DNA from 3 places in the Rhizobium brockwellii genome. Region 2 is predicted to be linked to each of the others. Evidence: predicted binding sites of a transcription regulator. Region 2 holds the regulator's gene; each other region holds the start of a gene.
What was found. Region 2 encodes PhoB, which activates phosphate uptake and scavenging genes when phosphate is short. Its sites were predicted from a motif close to TGTCATNNANCTGTCAT; they were not measured.

Region 1 (7,076 bases), 350 kb from region 2:
TTGAGCCTGGCAAGCAGGGCGCCCGCCTTTTCCCGGGCCTTGGCGGTATCCTCGCCGCGTGCCACCAGCGGTTCGGCAACCACGTCGATCGCCGCGACCCGTGGCACGGTACGCAGGAACTGGCTGACATAACCGAGCGTACTGCGGCGGACGTTGAGCACGGTGCGCGGATCGGTGGAGGCGAGATCGACGATGCGTCCGTCGTGGCGAATGAGGATCTGGCCGGTGTCGACGGCATAATTGCCGTAGATCATCTTGAGTAGCGAGCTCTTGCCGATGCCCGATGGGCCACCGAGCACGACGCATTCGCCCGATGCGACGGAGAAGGCGACATCGGAGACGACGGGTAGCTTGATGCCGTCGCGCAGATGCATGGTGAAGCTCTTCGAGACTTCGGAAACGACGAGGGGCGTTGCCATGATTACTTCTTTCTAGAGCGATTCCAGGAAAAGTGTGAAGCGTTTTCCGTCCGGAATTTCGTAAAAACAAAAGGTTGGCGCGGTTCTGCGCTTCCCTCAGACCTGCAGGATCGAGGAGACGAGCAGCTGCGTATAGGGTTCGCGCGGGTCGTCGAGCACGCGGTCGGTGAGCCCGTGTTCGATGACGTAGCCGTCCTTCATCACCATCATCCGGTGCGAGAGCAGGCGGGCGACTGCGAGATCGTGGGTGACGATGATGGCCGAGAGGCCGAGATCGTTGACGAGGCCGCACACGAGATCGAGCAGGCGCGCCTGAACCGAGACGTCGAGGCCGCCGGTCGGCTCGTCCATGAAGACGAGGCGCGGGCCGGTGACGAGGTTGCGGGCGATCTGCAATCGCTGGCGCATGCCGCCGGAAAAGGCGCGCGGCTGGTCGTCGATGCGGTCGGCGTCGATCTCGACGCGTTCGAGCCAGTCGATCGCCGACGCGCGGATCTTGCCGTAGTGCCGGTCGCCGATCGCCATCAGCCGTTCGCCGACATTGGCGCCGGCCGACACCGTCATGCGCAGACCATCGGCCGGGTTCTGGTGCACGAAGCCCCAGTCGGTGCGCATCAGGAAGCGCCGCTCAGCCTCGTTCATGCGGTAGAGATCGCGGTAGCTGCCATCGCGCATATGATATTCAACGCTGCCGGTACTCGGCAGCAGCCGGGTGGAGAGGCAGTTGAGCAGCGTCGTCTTGCCGGAGCCGGACTCGCCGACGATGGCGAGCACCTCGCCGGGCCAGAGCTCGAAGGAGACGTCGCGGCAGCCGATGCGGTTGCCGTAGAATTTTGAAACGTCGTGAACCTTGAGAAGCGGGGTATCACTCATTCTGCAGCCTCCCGGGCCAGCATCTCGCCGGCATGTCCGTGCGCGCGGCGGTCTTCGCAATGATCGGTGTCGGAGCAGACGAACATCCGCCCGCCCTTGTCGTCGAGAACCACCTCGTCGAGATAGACTTCTTCCGCGCCGCAAAGGGCGCAGGGCTTGTCGAAGCGCTGGATATCGAAGGGGTAATCCTCGAAATCCAGGCTGACGACGTCGGTATAGGGCGGAACCGCATAAATGCGTTTCTCGCGCCCGGCTCCGAAGAGCTGCAGCGCGTCCGACATATGCATCTTCGGATTGTCGAATTTCGGCGTCGGCGACGGGTCCATGACATAGCGGCCGTGGACCTTCACCGGATAGGCGTAAGTCCGTGAGATGCGGCCGTTATGGGCGATATCCTCGTAGAGCTTCACATGCATGAGGCCGTATTCTTCGAGAGCGTGCATCTTGCGCGTCTCGGTTTCGCGCGGCTCGAGGAAGCGCAGCGGCTCGGGGATCGGCACCTGGTAGACGAGCACCTGCCCGACCCCGAGCTTTTCTTCGGGAATGCGGTGGCGTGTCTGGATGATCGTCGCATCCTTGGTGTGCGTCGTCACCGCGACATTGGCGACCTTCTGGAAGAAGGCGCGGATGGAAACGGCGTTGGTCGTGTCGTCGGCGCCCTGGTCGATGACCTTCAGCACGTCGTCCGGTCCGATGATCGAGGCCGTCACCTGCACGCCGCCGGTGCCCCAGCCATAGGGCATCGGCATTTCGCGCGAGGCGAAGGGCACCTGGTAACCCGGAATGGCGATCGCCTTCAGGATGGCGCGGCGGATCATCCGCTTGGTCTGTTCGTCGAGATAGGCGAAGTTGTAGCTGGCCAGATCGGTCATTCGGCGGCTTCCTTCATGTCTTCGCCACCGTTGCGGGCGGCTTCGAATTCGCGGCGCATGCGGCGGACGAGATCGAGTTCGGCCTGGAAATCCACATAATGCGGAAGCTTCAGGTGCTCGACGAAGCCCGTCGCCTGGACGTTGTCGGAATGCGAGATGACGAATTCCTCATCCTGTGCCGGTGCGGTAATATCCTCGCCGAGCTCTTCGGCGCGAAGCGCCCGGTCGACCAGCGACATCGCCATCGCCTTGCGCTCGCTCTGGCCGAAGACCAGGCCGTAGCCGCGTGTGAATTGCGGCGGCGCCTTGGCCGAACCCTTGAATTGGTTGACCATCTGGCATTCGGTGATCTGGATCGTGCCGAGCGAGACGGCGAAACCGAGTTCCGGCACGTCGAATTCTACCTCGACGTCGCCGATGCGGATTTCACCTGTGAAGGGGTGGTTGCGGCCGTAGCCGCGCTGGGTGGAATAACCGAGCGCCAGCAGGAAGCCCTCGTCGCCGCGGGCAAGCGCCTGCAGGCGCAGATCCCGGGTCATCGGGAATTCCATGGGCTCGCGGGTCAGGTCGCCGATCTCGTGATCTTCCGGCATGTCGCCGTCGGCCTCGATCAGGCCTTCCTCGCCGAGGATTTCCGAGACGCGCATGACGCGGCCGGTCTCGGCGGCGCGCTGAGCGGGCGTCTCGACCGCCTCGTCCGAAAGCAGCGAGGGATCGAGCAGGCGGTGGGTATAGTCGAAGGTGGGCCCAAGAAGCTGGCCGCCCGGCAGATCCTTGTAGGTCGCCGAGATGCGGCGTTCGATCGTCATATCAGCCGTGTCGAGCGGCTTCGAATAGCCGAAACGCGGCAGCGTCGTGCGGTAGGCGCGCAGCAGGAAGATCGCCTCGATCATGTCGCCGCGCGATTGGCGGATGGCGAGGGCTGCGAGCGTGCGGTCGAAAAGCGAGGCCTCGGCCATGACGCGGTCGACGGCGAGCGCCAGCTGCGCCACGATCTGTTCGATGCCGATCGCCGGCAGCGAACGGTCGCCGCGGCGGCGGTCGGCGAGCAGGCGGTGGGCATTGGCGATGGCAGTCTCGCCACCCTTGACGGCAACATACATGAGCTCAGATCTCCGTTGCTGTGATCTTGGTGGTGCGCGGCAGGCAGAGGAAACGTTTGCCCGCCGTCAGCGCGATGTCGACGCCGCGCGGAAAGAGCGCACGGTTCTCGGTCCAGAGCCGCATGAAGGTTTCCGGCAGGCCGATAGGCGCCATCTCCGTCACGCTCTGGATGCCTGGGCCCATCAGCGCCAGCCTGCGGCCGCCCTCGAGTTCGGCAAGTTCGATGATGAGCGTCGTCGAGCGGTCGGGATATTCCTGCGTGCCTGATGCAAAGAGGCCGAAGGAGGAAAGTGCGGTGCCGGCCTCGGTGAAGGCAAAACGCGCCTCGGCCTTTTCGCTGGTCAACGGCGCGCCGGTGTGGAAGCCGAGCCACTCCGGCACAGCGGATTTCGCCAGTCCCTGGGAAAGCCATACGGGTGTGTCGTGGTCGCAAAGCGTCAGCGCGATCGTGCCGGCGGCGATGCCAAGCGGTGCTGGCGGAGCGACATCGGGCTGAACGGTCTGGATCGTGCCGGGGCGGGCCATGCCGTCCATCAGCATCTTGAAGACGCTTTGGGCATGAAAGACGGGCTCGGCAAAACCGCCGGTCAGAGCTTCTGTCTTCAGGCCCATCAGTTGTCTCCCCGTACCATGGTGAAGAAATCGACGCGGGTTGCCGCCGTCTCGTCCGCTTTGCGGCGTTCGGCATCGGCGATCCGCTCAGCGATCGGTGAAAGCAGGGCCTGTTCGACGAAGTCCTTCGTCGCCTCCTCCTGCCAGAGCGCGTCGAAGATCGCCGCAAGCCTGGCCTTCTCGCGGTCGGTGCCGAGCGCCTGTGCATGGCCGACCGAGCCGGTGTCGAGCCGGACCGTCGCCCGCGTCACGGTCACTTCACCGAGATTGAAGGGAGCGCCGCCGCCGCCGATGCGTCCGCGCACCATCACCAGCCCGGTCTCCGGTCCGCGCACCTGATGGGCCACAGGCTTTTGCGGCAGCGCATCGAAGACTGCCGAGAGTTCGCTGCGCTCCGCACGCGCCAGCAGATCGGCGGCGCGTTTGCGCCCGGATGCCGTCTGTGACGCGGCGTCTTTGCTGTCCGCTGATATCATCGCCGCTTCCCTTTAAATGTCTATTGATATAGACAACCATACAAGATACACTTAGCTCTAAATCGATGTCGTGACAAGCGTGTGACATCCTACAGCGCCGCGCGTCTTTTCAGACGCGCAAAGGACGCTGTAGCACTTTGAATTGCTGCATAATTCGATCCATAAATCGGAATCGATTTATGGATCGAATTATGCAGAAGGCGTGAAATAGCGGGCAGGGGTGGAATGGCGGGATTGAAGCAGGTGCAAAGGCAAACCGGCGTGGCGCTCTGGCGCCAGATCGCTGATCGGATTCGCGAGGCGATCAGCAGCGGAACCTATGACGAAACGGGAATGGTACCACCGGAAACCGTGCTGGCGCTGCAATTCGGCGTCAACCGGCATACGGTGCGCAGTGCGCTGGCGGCGCTGGCGCAGGAGGGTATCGTCCGTGCGGTACAAGGTCGCGGCACGCTGATCGAGCGCAAGGAGCGGCTGAATTTCCCGATCACGCGGCGCACGCGATTCACCGCCGGCATTGGCGATCAGGCGCGTGAAATGCGCGGCCTTCTGCTCGATGAGGCGAGGGAGGAAGCGAGTGCCGAGATCGCCCGCTGGCTGGGTCTGAAGCCGGGAGAACACGTGATCCGCCTGGAAACATTGCGCCAGGCAGACAAGCGCCCGGTTTCAAGGGCGACGAGCTGGTTTCCCGCCAAGCGCTTTGCCGGTATCGGTGAGGCCTACCGGACGGCGGAATCGATCACCAAGGCTTTTGCCGAACTCGGCCTGTCGGATTATGTCCGCGCCACGACCGAGGTGACAGCCGCCCATGCGAGTGCTGCCGATATGGCCGACCTCGAACTCACCCCTGGCGCCATCCTTCTGATCGCCAAGGCGATGAATACCGATCTTGAGGGTGTGCCGGTGCAATATTCGATCAGCCGCTTCGCGGCCGACCGGGTGCAGTTCACCATCGAGAACTGAATGCCTTCCCCGCCGAAGCGGGGAAAGATCAGCTGAGATCAATGTGCGCTGGACATGTCGCCGAGCACTTCCTTGGAAGCGACGGTGGAATCCGCCTTCAGCGTGTAGACCATGGGCACGCCGGTGGCGAGATTGAGGGCGAGCACGCCTTCTTTGCTCAGCTTGTCGAGCACCATCACCAGCGAGCGCAGCGAATTGCCGTGTGCGGCAACCAGCACCTTTTCGCCTCTGAGCACGCGCGGCAGGATTTCGGTGAGGTAGTAGGGCCAGACGCGGGCGCCGGTGTCGCGCAGGCTTTCACCGCCGGGAGGCGGCACGTCATAGGAACGGCGCCAGATATGCACCTGTTCCTCGCCCCACTTGGCGCGTGCATCATCCTTGTTGAGGCCGGAGAGGTCGCCGTAGTCGCGCTCGTTCAGCGCCTGGTCTCGGATCGTCTGGAGATCGGGCTGGCCGACCTTGTCGAGGATGAGCTTCAGCGTGTGCTGCGCGCGCACCAGCACCGAGGTATAGGCGACGTCGAATTTAATCCCGTATTCGGCGAGCGCAGCCCCGCCTGCATTAGCTTCCTGGACGCCGAGCTCGGTCAGATCGGGATCCTTCCAGCCGGTGAAGAGATTCTTCAGGTTCCAGTCACTCTGGCCGTGGCGAACGAGGACGAGGGTACCGCTCATGAATATGCCTCCGTAGTATCGTTATGAGGAAGAAAGCCCGAGCACGTCGAGCATGGAATAGAGACCCGGCTTCTTGTCGCGTGCCCAAAGGGCCGCTTTGATGGCGCCGCGCGCGAAGATCGAGCGGTCGGCCGCACTGTGCGATAGGGTGACAATTTCACCTTCGCCGGCAAAAAGCACGGAATGCTCGCCGATGACGGAGCCGCCGCGCAGCGTCGCAAAGCCGATCGTGCCCGCTTCGCGGGCGCCGGTATGGCCGTCGCGCACCCGGACCGACTTCGAGGCCAGATCGATGCTGCGCCCCTTTGCCGCGGCCTCACCGAAGAGAAGGGCGGTGCCGGAAGGCGCATCTACCTTGTGCTTGTGGTGCATTTCCAGGATCTCGATATCCCAGTCATCAGGATCGAGCGCACGCGCTGCCTGCTCTGCGAGCACGCTGAGCAGATTGACCCCGAGGCTCATATTGCCCGACTTGACGATGCGGGCATGGCGGGCCGCCGCGGCGATCTTGGCATTGTCGTCGGGTAAACAGCCCGTCGTGCCGATGACATGGACGATGCGGGCCTGCGCGGCGAGGCCTGAGAATTCTACTGTTGCAGCGGGCGAGGTGAAGTCGAGCACGCCTTCGGCATCGAGAAAAGCGTTGAGCGGATCGTCGACGATAACGACACCGATCGGGCCGAGACCGGCGATCTCGCCGGCATCCTTGCCGACGAAGGGCGAGCCGGCACGCTCGACCGCGGCATGCAGCGTCACGCCATCGATCGAATGGATGAGCCGGATCAGCGTCTGCCCCATGCGTCCTGCTGCGCCAACCACCACCAGTTTCATCGCAGCATCGCTCATGTCAGTCTCGCCAGGTCAGTTTGAATCGGAGGCCGAAGGCCTCTGCAGGTTGTTGAGGCGAGCGTAAAGACCGTCGCTGACCTTCGCAAGCGTCTCGTGGTTGCCTTCCTCGACGACGCGACCCTGCTGCATGACGACGATCTTGTCGGCGCGCACCACGGTCGACAGCCGATGGGCGATGACGACGACGGTGCGTCCGCTCATCGCTTCGTCGAGCGCCTTCTGCACGGCTGCTTC
Region 2 (7,076 bases):
GTCGCCGCCTCGATCTATCTCGAGGAGTTTGCGCCGAAGAACAAGCTGACGGACCTGATCGAGGTCAACATCAACAACCTCGCCGCGGTCCCCTCGATCGTCTACGGTCTGCTCGGTCTTTCCGTCTTCATCAACTTCATCGGCCTGCCGCGCTCGGCCTCGCTGGTCGGCGGCCTGGTGCTGACGCTGATGACCCTGCCGACGATCATCATCGCGACGCGCGCCGCCCTTCGCGCCGTGCCGCCGTCGATCCGCGCCGCGGCCCTCGGCCTCGGCGCTTCGAAGATGCAGATGGTGTTCCACCATGTTCTGCCGCTCGCCATGCCCGGCATCCTCACCGGCACGATCATCGGCCTGGCGCATGCGCTCGGCGAAACCGCGCCGCTGCTTCTGATCGGCATGGTCGCCTTCGTCGCCAACGCGCCGACGACACCGCTCGATCCCTCGACGGCTCTGCCCGTACAGGTCTATATGTGGGCCAACGAGGCCGAACGTGCCTTCGTTGAGCGTACTTCGGGTGCCATCATCGTCCTGCTCCTGTTCCTGATCGTCATGAACATGGGCGCCATCCTCTTGCGTCGTCGCTTCGAGCGCCGCTGGTAAACGGAGTTACAAGATCATGAACATGTTGACGGAAGCTGCAGTTGAAAAGGCGCTGGATCACAAGATGAGCAACGTCCCGTATAAGATGATCGGAAAGGATGTCTCGGTTTACTACGGCGAAAAGCGCGCGCTATTCGATGTGAACCTGAACATCCGCGAAAACACCGTAACCGCCCTGATCGGCCCGTCCGGCTGCGGCAAGTCGACCTTCCTGCGCAGCCTCAACCGCATGAACGACACGATCGACGGCTGCCGCGTCACCGGCAAGATCACGCTCGACACCGACGATATCTATGATCCCGATATCGACGTCGTCGAACTTCGCGCCCGCGTCGGCATGGTCTTCCAGAAGCCGAACCCGTTCCCGAAGACGATCTACGAAAACGTCTCCTACGGCCCGCGCATCCATGGCCTCGCCAAGTCGAAGGCCGATCTCGACCAGATCGTCGAGACCAGCCTGCAGCGCGCCGGCCTCTGGAACGAGGTCAAGGACCGCGTGCACGAGTCCGGCACCGGCCTGTCGGGCGGTCAGCAGCAGCGCCTCTGCATTGCGCGTGCCGTCGCCGTCAGCCCGGAAGTGATCCTGATGGACGAGCCCTGCTCGGCGCTCGACCCGATCGCCACCGCCAAGGTCGAGGAGCTGATCCACGAGCTGCGCGAGAACTACACGATCGTCATCGTCACCCACTCCATGCAGCAGGCCGCGCGTGTTTCGCAGCGCACCGCCATGTTCCACCTCGGCAATCTCGTCGAGGAGAACGACACCGACAAGATGTTCACCAATCCCGACGATCCGCGCACCCAGGACTACATCATGGGTCGCTTCGGCTGATTTTGGCGTCACCAAGCCTTTCCGTTATTCGAGGATAAAGCCCCATGGCATCGACACATATTTATTCTGCCTATGATGATGATCTGAAGTTCCTGTCCAGGCGGATTTCCGAAATGGGCGGCCTGGCCGAGCAGATGGTCGCCGAAGCCGTGCGGGCGCTCGTCAACGGCGATACCGCGCTGGCGCAGAAGGTCATCTCCGACGATGTGATCCTCGATCACGCCGAACGCGAAATCGGCGACAAGGCGATCGTCACCATCGCCCGCCGCCAGCCGATGGCCGCGGACCTGCGCGAAATCATGGGTTCGATCCGCATCGCCGCCGATCTCGAACGTGTCGGCGACCTCGGCAAGAACACTGCCAAGCGCGTCATCGCCGTCCAAAGCACCGGCGTTCCCCGCAAGCTCGCCCGCGGCCTCGAGCATCTGTCCGAGCTGGCGCTCGTCCAGCTCAAGGAAGTGCTCGACGTCTACACCAATCGTTCCGCCGACAAGGCGAATGCGATCCGCGAACGCGACAACGAGATCGACGCGATGTACACCTCGCTGTTCCGCGAGCTCCTGACCTACATGATGGAAGATCCGCGCAACATCACCAGCTGCACGCATCTTCTCTTCTGCGCCAAGAACATCGAGCGCATCGGCGACCACGCCACCAACATCGCCGAGACGATCTTTTACATGACGACAGGCGCGCAGCCGGAAGGCGACCGTCCGAAGGACGACAGCGCCAACACCGTCGGCGCGGTCACCGAATAACCGCCTACACCCCGCCGCTTGCGTGCGCGCCCATCCGGGCGCGCAAGAGGTCGCAGCCAATTTCTGAATTTGCGCAGGATGCATTGCTTAAATCACCCTGGTTTAAGGATCATGCGCGAGGAGACCGACACGCATGATCCCGAGAGTTGCAGTTGTTGAAGACGAGGAAGCCCTCAGCGTGCTTCTTCGCTACAATCTCGAAGCGGAAGGCTTCGAGGTCGATACCATCCTTCGTGGCGACGAAGCCGAAATGCGGCTTCAGGAGCGCACGCCCGATCTTCTCATCCTTGATTGGATGCTGCCCGGCGTCTCCGGCATCGAGCTCTGCCGGCGCCTGCGCATGCGGCCGGAGACCGAGCGTCTGCCGATCATCATGCTGACGGCGCGCGGCGAAGAGAGCGAGCGTGTCCGCGGATTGTCGACGGGCGCCGACGATTATGTCGTCAAGCCCTTCTCGACCCCCGAGCTCGTTGCCCGCGTCAAGGCGATGCTGCGTCGCGCCCGTCCCGAGGTGCTGTCGACGGTGCTGAAATGCGGTGACATCGAGCTCGACCGTGAGACCCATCGCGTCCATCGCAAGACCCGCGAAGTCCGCCTCGGCCCCACCGAATTCCGCCTGCTGGAATTCCTGATGTCGTCGCCGGGCCGGGTCTTCTCCCGCTCACAGCTGTTGGATGGTGTCTGGGGCCACGATATCTATGTCGACGAGCGCACCGTCGACGTCCATGTCGGCCGCCTGCGCAAGGCGCTGAATTTCTCCAACATGCAGGACGTCATCCGCACCGTCCGCGGCGCCGGTTATTCGATGGAAGCCTGAGGGCTTTCATCTGAGCCTGCTGGCAAAGCCCCGGCAAAACCCGCGACGTCATCCTCGGCCTTGTGCCGAGGATCTGCGCACGCCAAATTAAGCATTTGAAAATAAAGTTTTTTCTCTCAAGTGGTTGAGGTGATCAGATGCTCGGCACAAGGCCGAGCATGACGGAGGGAAACCTGAGCTTCCATCCGCGCATAAAAAAACGGGCCACTCGGCCCGTTTTCTGCATTCTAACGATGGTCAGCCCCCTCAGCTGGCCCGCGCGGCTGCCCGGCGGCGTTCGTTGACCGGCTGGTAGGCAAGCTTCTGGTGATAGCTGCAATAGGGCGAATTGTCGGGGGATTCGCAGCCGCAGAAATGGAAGTCGTCCTTCAGCGGATCGCCGACCGGCCACTTGCAGGTGCGCTCGGTCAGTTCCGTCAGGCCGAGGCGGCGCGAAATCGGCACCACCACATTGCCTCTCGGCACGTATTCCATTTCCTCGATCGTTTCGATCTCGATCTCTTCCTTCAGCATCGTCGCGCCCTGCTGGCGGGTGACGGTGCGGGTGGTGATCCGAGAGGCGAAGTTCGGCGCGCGCGGCGCCGATGTATTGCGCTTCGGCGTTCGCGCCGCGGTGTTGGTGCCGCCGGCCTTGGCACGGCCGGGAAGGCACAGCCGGTGCACTTTACCGATGACCGCGTTTCGGCTGACACCGCCAAGTTGTGCCGCGATCTGGCTGGCGCTCAGTCCTTCGGCCCAAAGCTTCTTGAGTTTCTCGACCCGCTCGTCTGTCCAGTTCATGCCCTGTCTCCACCTTTTGCGTTGGTGATGGCAGAATCCCTCACCGTTGTCCCGGGAGCTCCGAAACAAGAAACGCTTGATCAATTTTGGTGACTAGTTCCGCCGCATGCAGTCTAGTAATTGATCTTTAACCTAGTGTGAGCCTGACTCCGTGACAAGAGTCGCATGAATCCGGATGAATCGAATTCGTAGTTTTCCCCAACTTGCTGTCCCTGCGTGGCATTTCTGCAATAATGCCTGTTGAAGACTGAAAATGCCGCTGTACACCTGTGCTGCATACGCTAAGGGCGCCGTTTTGTTGACATTGCAGCGCGAAAAGGAAATAGTGCCACTCGCCGCCGCAAGGCGGCATTTTTGATTTTTCGGGCCTGGTTTCCTTAGCCGGAGTCATTGCCCGGCAACTTTGATGGAGATCGCGCCATGGCTGAAGCCGCGCCGCTTTATGACACCTATTCTCGTGCCCCACTGCGGTTCGAGCGAGGCGAGGGCGTATGGCTGATCACCGAAACTGGCGAGCGATATCTCGATTTCGGCGCCGGCGTCGCCGTCACCTCCGTCGGCCACAGCAATCCGCATGTGGTCGGCGCGCTGAAGGAGCAGGCCGACAAGGTCTGGCACCTGTCGAACATCTATGAGATCCCCGGACAGGAGCGTCTGGCTAAACGCCTGACCGACGCCACCTTCGCCGACAAGGTGTTCTTCACCAACTCAGGTGCCGAGGCGCTCGAATGCGCGATCAAGACGGCCCGCCGCTATCAGTTTTCCAAGGGCCATCCCGAGCGCTTCCATATCATCACCTTCGAAGGCGCCTTCCACGGACGGACGCTGGCGACGATCGCCGCCGGCGGCCAGGAAAAATATCTCGAAGGTTTCGGCCCCAAGGCGCCGGGTTTCGATCAGGTGCCTTTCGGTGATATCGAAGCGGTCCGCGCCGCGATCACCGAGGCGACGTCCGCCATCCTCATCGAGCCGGTGCAGGGCGAGGGCGGCGTTCGTCCTGCCACGCCTGAGTTCATGAAGGCGCTTCGCCAGCTCTGCGACGACAACGATCTGCTGTTGATCCTCGACGAGGTCCAGACCGGCGTCGGCCGCACCGGCAAGCTCTTCGCCCATGAATGGTCGGGCATCACACCCGACATCATGGCGGTCGCCAAGGGCATCGGCGGCGGTTTCCCGCTCGGCGCCTGCCTTGCCACATCAGAGGCCGCCTCCGGCATGAAGGCCGGCACCCATGGTTCGACCTATGGCGGCAATCCGCTTGCCATGGCCGTCGGCAGCGCCGTGCTCGACATCATCCTGGCCGATGGCTTCCTCCAGCAGGTGCGCGATGTCGCGTTGGTCTTCCGCCAGGGCCTCGCCTCGCTGAAGGATCGCTACCCCGATGTGATCGAGGATATCAGAGGCGAGGGGCTGTTGCTCGGCATCAAGGCTGCCGTTCCCTCAGCCGAACTGCTGCAGGCGATCCGCGCCGCCCATCTGCTCGGCGTACCCGCCGGCGACAACGTCATTCGCCTTCTTCCGCCGCTCGTGGTCACCGCCGAGGAAGCCCGCGAGGGCCTTGCCCGCGTCGAGCGCGCCGCCGAGAGCATTCGCGCCTCCAAGGTCAAGAAGACGGCTTGAAGAGATTGCCGCCTTCGGGCGCAGCACAGGTAAGAAGACGATATGAGCCCTAAACATTTCCTCGATCTTTCGGCAGTCACATCAGCCGATCTCAGAACCATCATGAACGATGCGCTTTCCCGCAAGCAGGCCTTCAAGGCAGGCCAGGGCGACAAGCCGCTCGCCGGCAAGATGCTGGCGATGATCTTCGAGAAGCCGTCGACCCGCACCCGCGTCTCCTTCGACGTCGGCATGCGCCAGCTCGGCGGCGAAACGCTGTTCCTCTCCGGCACCGAGATGCAGCTTGGCCGCGCCGAGACGATCGGCGACACCGCCAAGGTGCTGTCGCGTTATGTCGATGCGATCATGATCCGCACCACCGAGCATTCCCGGCTGGTCGAGCTGGCCCAGCATGCGACCGTGCCTGTGATCAATGCGCTGACGGATGACACCCATCCCTGCCAGATCATGGCCGATATCATGACCTTCGAAGAGCACCGCGGCCCGATCAAGGGCAAGACCATCGCCTGGACCGGCGACGGCAACAATGTGCTGCATTCGCTGGTCGAGGGTGCCGCGCGTTTCGGCTACCGCATGAACATGGCCGTACCCCTTGGCTCGGAGCCCAAGGATCACTATCTGAACTGGGCCCGCAATGAGGGCGCCGAAATCATGCTCTGCCATGATGCCGACCGTGCGGTCGCCGGCGTCGATTGCGTGGTGACCGATACCTGGGTCTCCATGAATCAGGAACATCGGGCCCGGGGTCACAATGTCTTCCAGCCTTATCAGGTCAACGCGGCCTTGATGGCGAAAGCCGGCAATGATGCATTGTTCATGCATTGCCTGCCCGCTCATCGCGGTGAGGAAGTGACGGACGAAGTGATCGACGGTCCGCAATCCGTGGTCTTCGATGAGGCGGAAAACCGTCTTCATGCGCAGAAGTCGATTCTTGCTTGGTGCCTGGGCGCGATCTGAACCATAATCGGACGTCGCGAGAGACAGACTCGCGACCGCGTGAGCGAAGGGCACGCTGGCCCATCGCTCTGAAACTAGGAGTTAAAAGCCATGGCAGAAGCTGCAGCCGCCCTCGGCCAGTTTGATTTCGCCGGCGATGACCATGTCGTCCCCTTCCAGGTGGAAGGGCTGGATGTGCGCGGCCGCGCCGTCCAGCTCGGCCCGATGCTCGATGCGATCCTCGAGCGTCATCATTATCCCGCACCCGTTGCCCGGCTGCTTGCCGAAGTCGTCGTGCTGACGGTGCTGCTCGGCACCTCGCTGAAGTTCGACGGCAAGTTCACGGTGCAGACCAAGGGCGACGGCCCGGTCGATCTTCTCGTCGCCGATTTCTCGACGCCGGAAAATGTCCGCGCCTACGCCCGTTTCGATCAGGCGCTGCTCAACAAGGCGATCGAGTCAGGCGAAACCGAGCCGGAGCAATTGCTCGGCAAGGGCATTCTCGCCTTCACCATCGACCAAGGCAAGTTCAGCCAGCCCTACCAGGGCATCGTTCCGCTCGACGGCACCACGCTGGAAGATATTGCCGGCGTCTATTTCCGCCAGTCGGAGCAGATCCCGACGCGCGTCCGTCTTGCCGCGGCCGAACTGTTCGACCGTGACGATGCGGGCAAGCCGCGCCATCGCTGGCGGGCAGGCGGCCTCGTCGCCCAGTTCCTTCCGGAAGCGC
Region 3 (7,076 bases), 360 kb from region 2:
GATGGTCGCCGGCAAGGACATCGAGGGGGCAATCCAACGCCTCGCCCAGATGGCGCGCGCCGCCGGCATCCATCTGATCATGGCGACACAGCGACCGTCGGTCGACGTCATCACCGGCACGATCAAGGCGAACTTCCCGACCCGCATCTCCTTCCAGGTGACCTCGAAGATCGACAGCCGCACCATTCTCGGTGAACAGGGCGCCGAACAGCTGCTCGGTCAGGGGGATATGCTGCATATGCAAGGTGGCGGGCGGATTTCCCGTGTCCACGGCCCCTTCGTCTCGGATGTCGAGGTCGAAAAGGTCGTTGCCCATCTGAAGACCCAGGGCCGCCCGGAATATCTCGATACCGTCACCGCCGACGAGGAGGAAGAGACGGAAGAGGAAGAGGCCGGCGCCGTCTTCGACAAGAGCGCTATGGCCTCCGAGGATGGCAATGAGCTTTACGAACAGGCGGTGAAGGTCGTCATGCGCGACAAGAAATGCTCGACCTCCTATATCCAGCGCCGCCTCGGCATCGGCTACAATCGCGCCGCCTCATTGGTGGAACGCATGGAAAAGGAAGGCCTCGTCGGCCCGGCCAATCATGTCGGCAAGCGCGAGATCGTCTCGGGACGGGGCGACGGCGAGTAATCGCCGCCGGCCAGGGCGTCTGACGGATTCCTGTTTTACGTCTTCAAGGCAGCCAGCCGAACCGTCTCGCTGACAAAATCGGTCTTTCCGCCGGTATAAAAATCCCAATCGCCGTCTGCCTCCGCAGCCAGCCGGCCCTTCAGATCGGCATAGGCCTTGGCCCTCTCGGGGTGATCCCTGATATAATCGCGAAACAGAATGCGGTCCCGATGCGCGCGATTATTAGGCCCGCAAAGATAGAGCCTGAACCCATAACCTTCATGATCTCGGGTGAAGGCCCATCGTTGCTCTCCGGTATCGCCGTGGAAGACGAAATCGGCAGCGCGCACGATCTCGATCGCCGCCGGCAGGAAGGCGTCGGATATCATCACGGCAGCAAGGTCGATCTTCGGCTTGGCCGGCAGGCCAGGCACCGATGTACTGCCGATATGATCGATGGAAAGCAGGCGGTCACCGAGCAGGATCGAGACCTCGGTGCTGATCTCGGCAAACAGCCGCGGCCAGCAAGGATCGTAGTCGACCACCTTGATGGCGCGCATGCCCTTCCTCTCGATCTGTTCAGTGCGTCTTGGGCAGTAATCCGTTGAGGATCCCGATCATCTTCTGCTCGGCCTCTTCGAGCGAGCCGCTATTGTCGAGCTCCACCACGTCATATTCGCCGCGCACCGTCAGCGGTCCGCGGGCGAGCCGGGCCATGATATCCTCATGCGTTTCGCGTCCGCGTGCCTCCAGCCGGCCGGCGAGCACCTCGGGGCGGGCGGTGACATTGATGACCTTCAGGTGCGGGAAGGCGGCCTGGAACCGGTGAAGCGCCGAGCGTGAACCGTTGGCGACGACAATGTGACCTCGCGACAGCGCCACCGAAACCTCGGCCGGAATGCCGTATTTCAGGCCGTGCGCTTCCCACCAGACGGCGAAGGAGCCTGATTGCTCCATGGCGGCAAAACCTTCGAGGGAGACGGAAAGATGGTCTTCGCCGCCGGCGTCACGGTGACGGGTGATGACGCGGCGGACGAAATGCACATCGTCGCGGCCCTTGAAACGCCGGGCCGCGAGGTTCATCAGCGTGTCCTTGCCAGCACCGCTCGGTCCGACGACGACGACCATGATGCCGCGCTCGGCTCCGGCTCCGGGGTGGGGTTCGTGCGGCATCATGCGACACGGCGTCCTTGGCGCCAAACCGAGCGTGTCACCGGCACGCCATGCGAACGGTGGACGCGCACGAGATCGGCGCGCAGCCCCGTCGCGATCCGGCCGCGATCATCGAGGCTGACGGTACGGGCGGGCGTCGACGTCACCATGGCGATCGCCTTCGGCAGGCTGATGCTCTCTACCTCATCGGCGAGGATGAAGGGCGCATGCAGCAGGCTGAGCGGCACGTAGTCGGAGGAAAGCACGTCGAGCACGCCCATTTCGGCAAGGTCGCGGGCGGCTATGTTGCCGGAGTGGGATTTGCCGCGCACGATGTTCGGCGCGCCCATCAGCACGCTCATGCCATGTCCGTGCGACGCCCGGGCGGCGTCGAAGCTGGTCGGGAATTCGGCCAGGCGCACACCGTTGTCGATCGCCTCGTCGACATGGGAGAGCGTCGCGTCGTCATGGCTTGCCACGGTGATGCCGCGCTCGGCGCAGACCTTGGCGATGGCGTTGCGGTGCGGCGTCGAATTGCGCGCCGATTCTGCCTGGCGCTTGGCGACGAAACGGGCGAAGGCCTCGTCGCTCAGGCCCCGCTTCTTCTGGTAGTAGAAAATGTATTGATCCATCGTCTGGAACTGACGCTGGCCAGGCGCATGATCCATCAGCGAGACGAGCCGCACATGCCGGTCGTTTTCGAAATCGGCGAAATGTTCGAGCACGTTGTCGGCCGACACCTCGCAGCGCAAATGAAGCAGGTGCTCGGCACGCAGCCTGCCTTCCGTCTCTGCCGACTGGATGGCATCGGCCATCTCGCGCATCTCGCCATGTTCGAAGCCGCCGTCCTCGTCTGCCCCCATGCGCAGGCAGTCGAACACCGTGGTGATGCCTGAGGTGACGATCTGGGCGTCATGCGCCTGGATGGCGGCGGTCTTGTTCCAGCGAATGCCGGGGCGCGGCTGATAATGGCCTTCGAGATGATCGGTGTGCAGCTCAACGAGGCCGGGAATGACGTAGTCGCCTTCGAAATCTTCGCCGGCTACCGAGTTGCCCCCGGAGATGTCGGCGATCTTCCCGTCGCGGATGAGGATCGAGCCCGAGAGGATGTCGTCCTCGAGAACGATGCGGGCGTTGGAAAACACGGTCTCTTTGCTCATGTCGTCAGGTCTTTCAGCTTTTGGCGCCGGCAAGCGGTAGCCAGGAATGAACTTTGAATGGCGCGCCGCGCGTCTCCTCGATGAAGACGGCAAGGCCGGAAATCAAAAGCGGCCGGCCGGTGAAATCGGCAAAATGCTCGGTCAGGATCGCTTTCATCACCGCGGCGCGTGTCTCGGGCACCTGGCCGCTCAGCGTCATGTGAAAGCCGAAATCCTCCATGACGTAAGGATAACCCCAGCGCAGCAGATGAGCGCGCTGGCTGTCGCTGAGCTTCTCCGGATTGCGCCGCTCCATATCGGCCTCGGAAAGCGCTGCGCGGAACGGTTCGAACGACCTTACCACCTTCGCGGCGAAATCCTGAAGAGGTTGATGCAGTGAACCGGGAACGAGGGCAAAAAAACGGCCGAGCTGGCCGAGCACAAGCTCAGGAATCTCGAAGGCTTGGGTGCGCTGGGCAAAATCCTCGGCAACGGTCATGAGATCCTTCTCGGTGACCGAGGAGGCGAGCGAAAAGGGCGCCTTGATCGTGGCGTGAAAGCCGTAGCGGCGCGGGTCGGCGGTCAGCTCGAACTGCTCTGCCGCACCCAGTTGCGCATATTCCGGTGCCGGATAGGTCTCGCCGGTGAAAGCATTGCGGCCGAGCCAGAGCGAGGCCGCGCCGGTCAGGGGATCATCCTTCGGCGGCGAGAAATAGAGAGCGTAGCGCAAGGCTTTTATCCTGGAGATCGTCCAAACGGGGAGAGCACTGTGCAGTGATTTGGCGGCGAACCGCAAGCAGGCTCCCGGCTAAAAGATTTCCGTGACAGAATGATGATGGCGGCCGGGCCGCCGCGGCTTTGAGGGATCGATCAGTGGGCTTTCGTGCCCATCAGCCGGTGGCGCAACGCGTTCGAGGCGGTGTCGAAAATGAAGACGACGATCAGAATCAGGATGACCATGTAGGCGACGTTTTCCCAGTTGGCGTTGGTGCGCATGGCCTCCCACAGTTTCAGGCCAATGCCGCCGGCGCCGACGGCGCCGATAATGGTCGCGCCGCGTACGTTTGATTCCCATTGGTAGAGCGTCTGGCTGACGAAGATGGGAACGATCTGCGGCATAATGCCGTAACGATGCACGAGCACGGTCTGAGCGCCGGTTGATTTGATGCCTTCGCGCGGCTTGTTGTCGATATTCTCGAGGCCTTCGGAATAGAGTTTGCCGAGCGTGCCGGTCTCGGTGAGGAAGATCGCGCCGCTGCCGGCAAGCGGGCCGGGACCGAAAGCGCGCGTCAGGAATAGTGCCCAGATCAGCATATCGACCGAGCGCAGGAAATCGAAGAAGCGCTTCAGGATCTGGTTCAGCAGGCGATTCGGCGTGATGTTGCGCGCTGCCAGGAAGGCGAGCGGGAAGGCGGTAAGCGAACCGAGCAGTGTTCCGAGGAACGCCATGACGATCGTCTGGAAAAGCTTGGTCCAGACGTCGCCGTGCTGCCATTCGCTGTTGTTCCAGATGTCGTCGAAGGCGAGCGACAGGTTGGACTGGTCGGGCTTGATGCGCGGTCCGGAGACGATGAGGCTGACAACCTCGCCGACCGGCTTGTCGAAGAAGGACGATTGCGTGTCGAAGATGAAATTCGCCCAGCCGATGAAACGCTTGCGGATCTTCACCCGGTCGACGGATATGCTGACATTGCCGGCAAAGCCAAGATCGGCCAGCACGTTGTCGTCATAAACAGTCATCCAGCCGGGCACCGGTCCGACGACTTTGGGCGCACCGCTCGAAACGTCTACCGGGACGCTGATGCCATGCGCGGTGACGATCGTCTCGCTCTTCGAGACGGTGACGTTGCGGCTGGTGCCGCTGATCGAAACGGTGATGCTGCCATCCGGGTTGTTGACCAGCCAGTCCGGATGCGGATTGTCGCCGAGCGGCGAGAAGCGCGGATAACGGATGTCGATCGAGCCGTCACCCTCGATGCGGAATTCCGGCTGAACGTCGTAGCTCACCCATTGGCTGAGATAGATGCCGACGCGCTCCCAATGGGCCTCAGTGAAAAGTTTGGGCAGGTCGAAGAACCAGACGGCATAGAGGCTGTAGAGCAGCGTTGCGATGAGGATCATCAGTCCGCCGAAACGCTGGCGGAACGACCGGTGGAAATATTCCGGATAGCGCGTTTCTATCTCGTGCATGCGGTTTGCGTCGATCACCGTCATGGCGGCCTCAATGTTGCAGGAGGAAGGCGTGCTCGCCGACAAGGCGGCGGCGCAGCCATGCGGAGAACTGGTCGACGGCGACGATGGTCACGAACAGCAGCAGAACGAGCGCCACCGTCTTGGCGCCGAAGCCGCGCGAAATCGAAAGCTTCAGCTCCTCGCCGATGCCGCCGCCGCCGACGGCGCCGATGATGGTCGAGGCGCGCACGTTGATCTCAAGGCGCAGCAGCGCATAGGAGGTGAAATTCGGCAGCACCTGCGGCAGGGCGGCAAAACGGATGCGCTCCCACCAGTTGGCGCCGACGGCTTTCATGCCCTCATGCGGCTTCATGTCGATATTTTCGGCCACTTCGTAGAAGAGTTTGCCGAGCGCGCCGATCGTGTGCAGGGTGATGGCGATGATGGCGGCGACCGGCCCGATCGACAGGATCGCCGAAAACAGACCGGCAATGACGATTTCAGGGAAGGCGCGCAGGAATTCCATCAGCCGCTTGGTGACGATGCGCAGCGACCATGAATTCGTCAGGTTGCGCGCGGCAAAGAAGCTCAAAGGGACGGCAAAAACGAAGGCGATGATCGTCGAAATCAGCGCCACGTTTATGGTGACGATCATCAGCTCGAAATATTCGGGAATGTAGAAGGCGCCCCAGACGTAGACGCGGCCCTTGTCGAAATTGAATTCCTCGCCGCCCTTGTCGTTGACGCTCGCTATGTCGAACAGTGCGCGCCAGACGTCGTTCCACTCCTTGGGGATGAGCCAGCTCAGGAAGTCGAAGAGATGCGGCAGGCGGTCGAAGAAATGGCCGGCATTGCTCTCGTCGGCGAAGCGGACGGAGCTGACGAAAGCCGCAATCAGGATAACCAGGCCGAGGACGGTATAGAGGCGGCGCTTGGCGACCATCCGGTCCCAGGCGGTGCCGATCTCCTTGGTGCTCTGCATATGCGGCTGTGTATCGGCAATAGTCATCAACGCCTCGCCTACTGCATCATTCAAAGTGCTTCAGCGTCCTTTGCGGCTCTCGAAAAGACGTGCACCATTGTCGTCGCAAGATAAAGGGCGGCCGTTGCCGGCCGCCCTGTATTCAAAAAACCGATCAGCCGCCGATGGCTGCCTTACGGACGTCGACAACGGCGTTGTAGAAGTCGTGCTTGACCGGGGCGTAACCCTTGTAGTCGCCGCCTTCGATAGCTGCGAAGCACTTGTGATCCTTTTCCGGCAGAGCCGTGAAGAAGGCTGCAAGCTTCGTCTGCCACTCTTCGCCGAGAGCGTTGCGAACGACGAGCGGGCCGTTCGGGATCAGCGGCGAACGCCATACTTCGACCAGCTTGTTCGGATCGACGGCGCCCTTGTCGACTTCCTTGCGGAAGGTGCCGGAGGTGTAACCGTCCTTGAAGTCGCCGATGCCCGAGCTATCGTCGACGGCGATATCCACCTTGCCGTCATAGGCAGCGAGAAGGTTGTTCTCGTGGCCGCCGTTGAACTGGGTCGAGGCGAAGAACTTGTCGTTCGGTGCGCCGGTGTCCTTCGGGATCTGCGTCAGCGGAACGAGGTAGCCCGAGGTGGAATCCGGATCGGCGTAGCCGAGCTTCTTGCCCTTGGCGTCCTTGATGTTCTTGATGCCGGAGGACTTCAGGGCGAGGCCGATCGAATAATAACCCGTCGAGCCGTCCTTCTGCTGCGTCGTCAGGATCGGCGTGACAGCCTTCGGCTCCTTGATGTAGACGGCGGCGTAGCCGGAGGCGCCGAGTTCGGCGAAGTCGAGCGTGCCACCGAGCAGACCCTGGATCACGCCGTCATAGTCGGCGGCTGGGAAGAGCGAAACCTTCTCGAAGCCGAATTCCTGCTTCAGGTGGTCGGCAAGGCAGGCATAGTTGCGCAGGCGGTCGGTTTCGTTTTCACCACCAAGGATGCCGATGCGGAATTCCTTGAGGTCTGCAGCATGGGCAGCGCCGGCGAG

Region 1: the regulator PhoB is predicted to act here: its motif matches at 4,427-4,443, upstream of phnG (phosphonate C-P lyase system protein PhnG).
Region 3: the regulator PhoB is predicted to act here: its motif matches at 3,726-3,742, upstream of RLCC275e_RS22585 (DUF1045 domain-containing protein).

The regions. Positions count from the first base shown of each region.
Region 1 covers NZ_CP053439.1:4,646,408-4,653,483, forward strand. The annotation lists gene phnL (phosphonate C-P lyase system protein PhnL) at 1-419, opposite strand, end outside; gene phnK (phosphonate C-P lyase system protein PhnK) at 516-1,292, opposite strand; gene RLCC275e_RS22625 (alpha-D-ribose 1-methylphosphonate 5-phosphate C-P-lyase PhnJ) at 1,289-2,164, opposite strand; gene RLCC275e_RS22630 (carbon-phosphorus lyase complex subunit) at 2,161-3,267, opposite strand; gene phnH (phosphonate C-P lyase system protein PhnH) at 3,272-3,880, opposite strand; gene phnG (phosphonate C-P lyase system protein PhnG) at 3,880-4,356, opposite strand; gene phnF (phosphonate metabolism transcriptional regulator PhnF) at 4,582-5,319, shown strand; gene RLCC275e_RS22650 (2,3-bisphosphoglycerate-dependent phosphoglycerate mutase) at 5,358-5,993, opposite strand; gene dapB (4-hydroxy-tetrahydrodipicolinate reductase) at 6,015-6,839, opposite strand; gene RLCC275e_RS22660 (ABC transporter ATP-binding protein) at 6,855-7,076, opposite strand, start outside.
Region 2 covers NZ_CP053439.1:160,679-167,754, forward strand. The annotation lists gene pstA (phosphate ABC transporter permease PstA) at 1-603, shown strand, start outside; gene pstB (phosphate ABC transporter ATP-binding protein PstB) at 620-1,435, shown strand; gene phoU (phosphate signaling complex protein PhoU) at 1,480-2,193, shown strand; gene phoB (phosphate regulon transcriptional regulator PhoB) at 2,327-3,010, shown strand; gene RLCC275e_RS00820 (GcrA family cell cycle regulator) at 3,257-3,790, opposite strand; gene RLCC275e_RS00825 (aspartate aminotransferase family protein) at 4,211-5,410, shown strand; gene argF (ornithine carbamoyltransferase) at 5,453-6,367, shown strand; gene RLCC275e_RS00835 (Hsp33 family molecular chaperone) at 6,458-7,076, shown strand, end outside.
Region 3 covers NZ_CP053439.1:4,637,338-4,644,413, forward strand. The annotation lists gene RLCC275e_RS22565 (DNA translocase FtsK) at 1-634, shown strand, start outside; gene RLCC275e_RS22570 (GrpB family protein) at 670-1,173, opposite strand; gene phnN (phosphonate metabolism protein/1,5-bisphosphokinase (PRPP-forming) PhnN) at 1,193-1,789, opposite strand; gene RLCC275e_RS22580 (alpha-D-ribose 1-methylphosphonate 5-triphosphate diphosphatase) at 1,786-2,925, opposite strand; gene RLCC275e_RS22585 (DUF1045 domain-containing protein) at 2,939-3,634, opposite strand; gene phnE (phosphonate ABC transporter, permease protein PhnE) at 3,775-5,118, opposite strand; gene phnE (phosphonate ABC transporter, permease protein PhnE) at 5,126-6,085, opposite strand; gene phnD (phosphonate ABC transporter substrate-binding protein) at 6,213-7,076, opposite strand, start outside.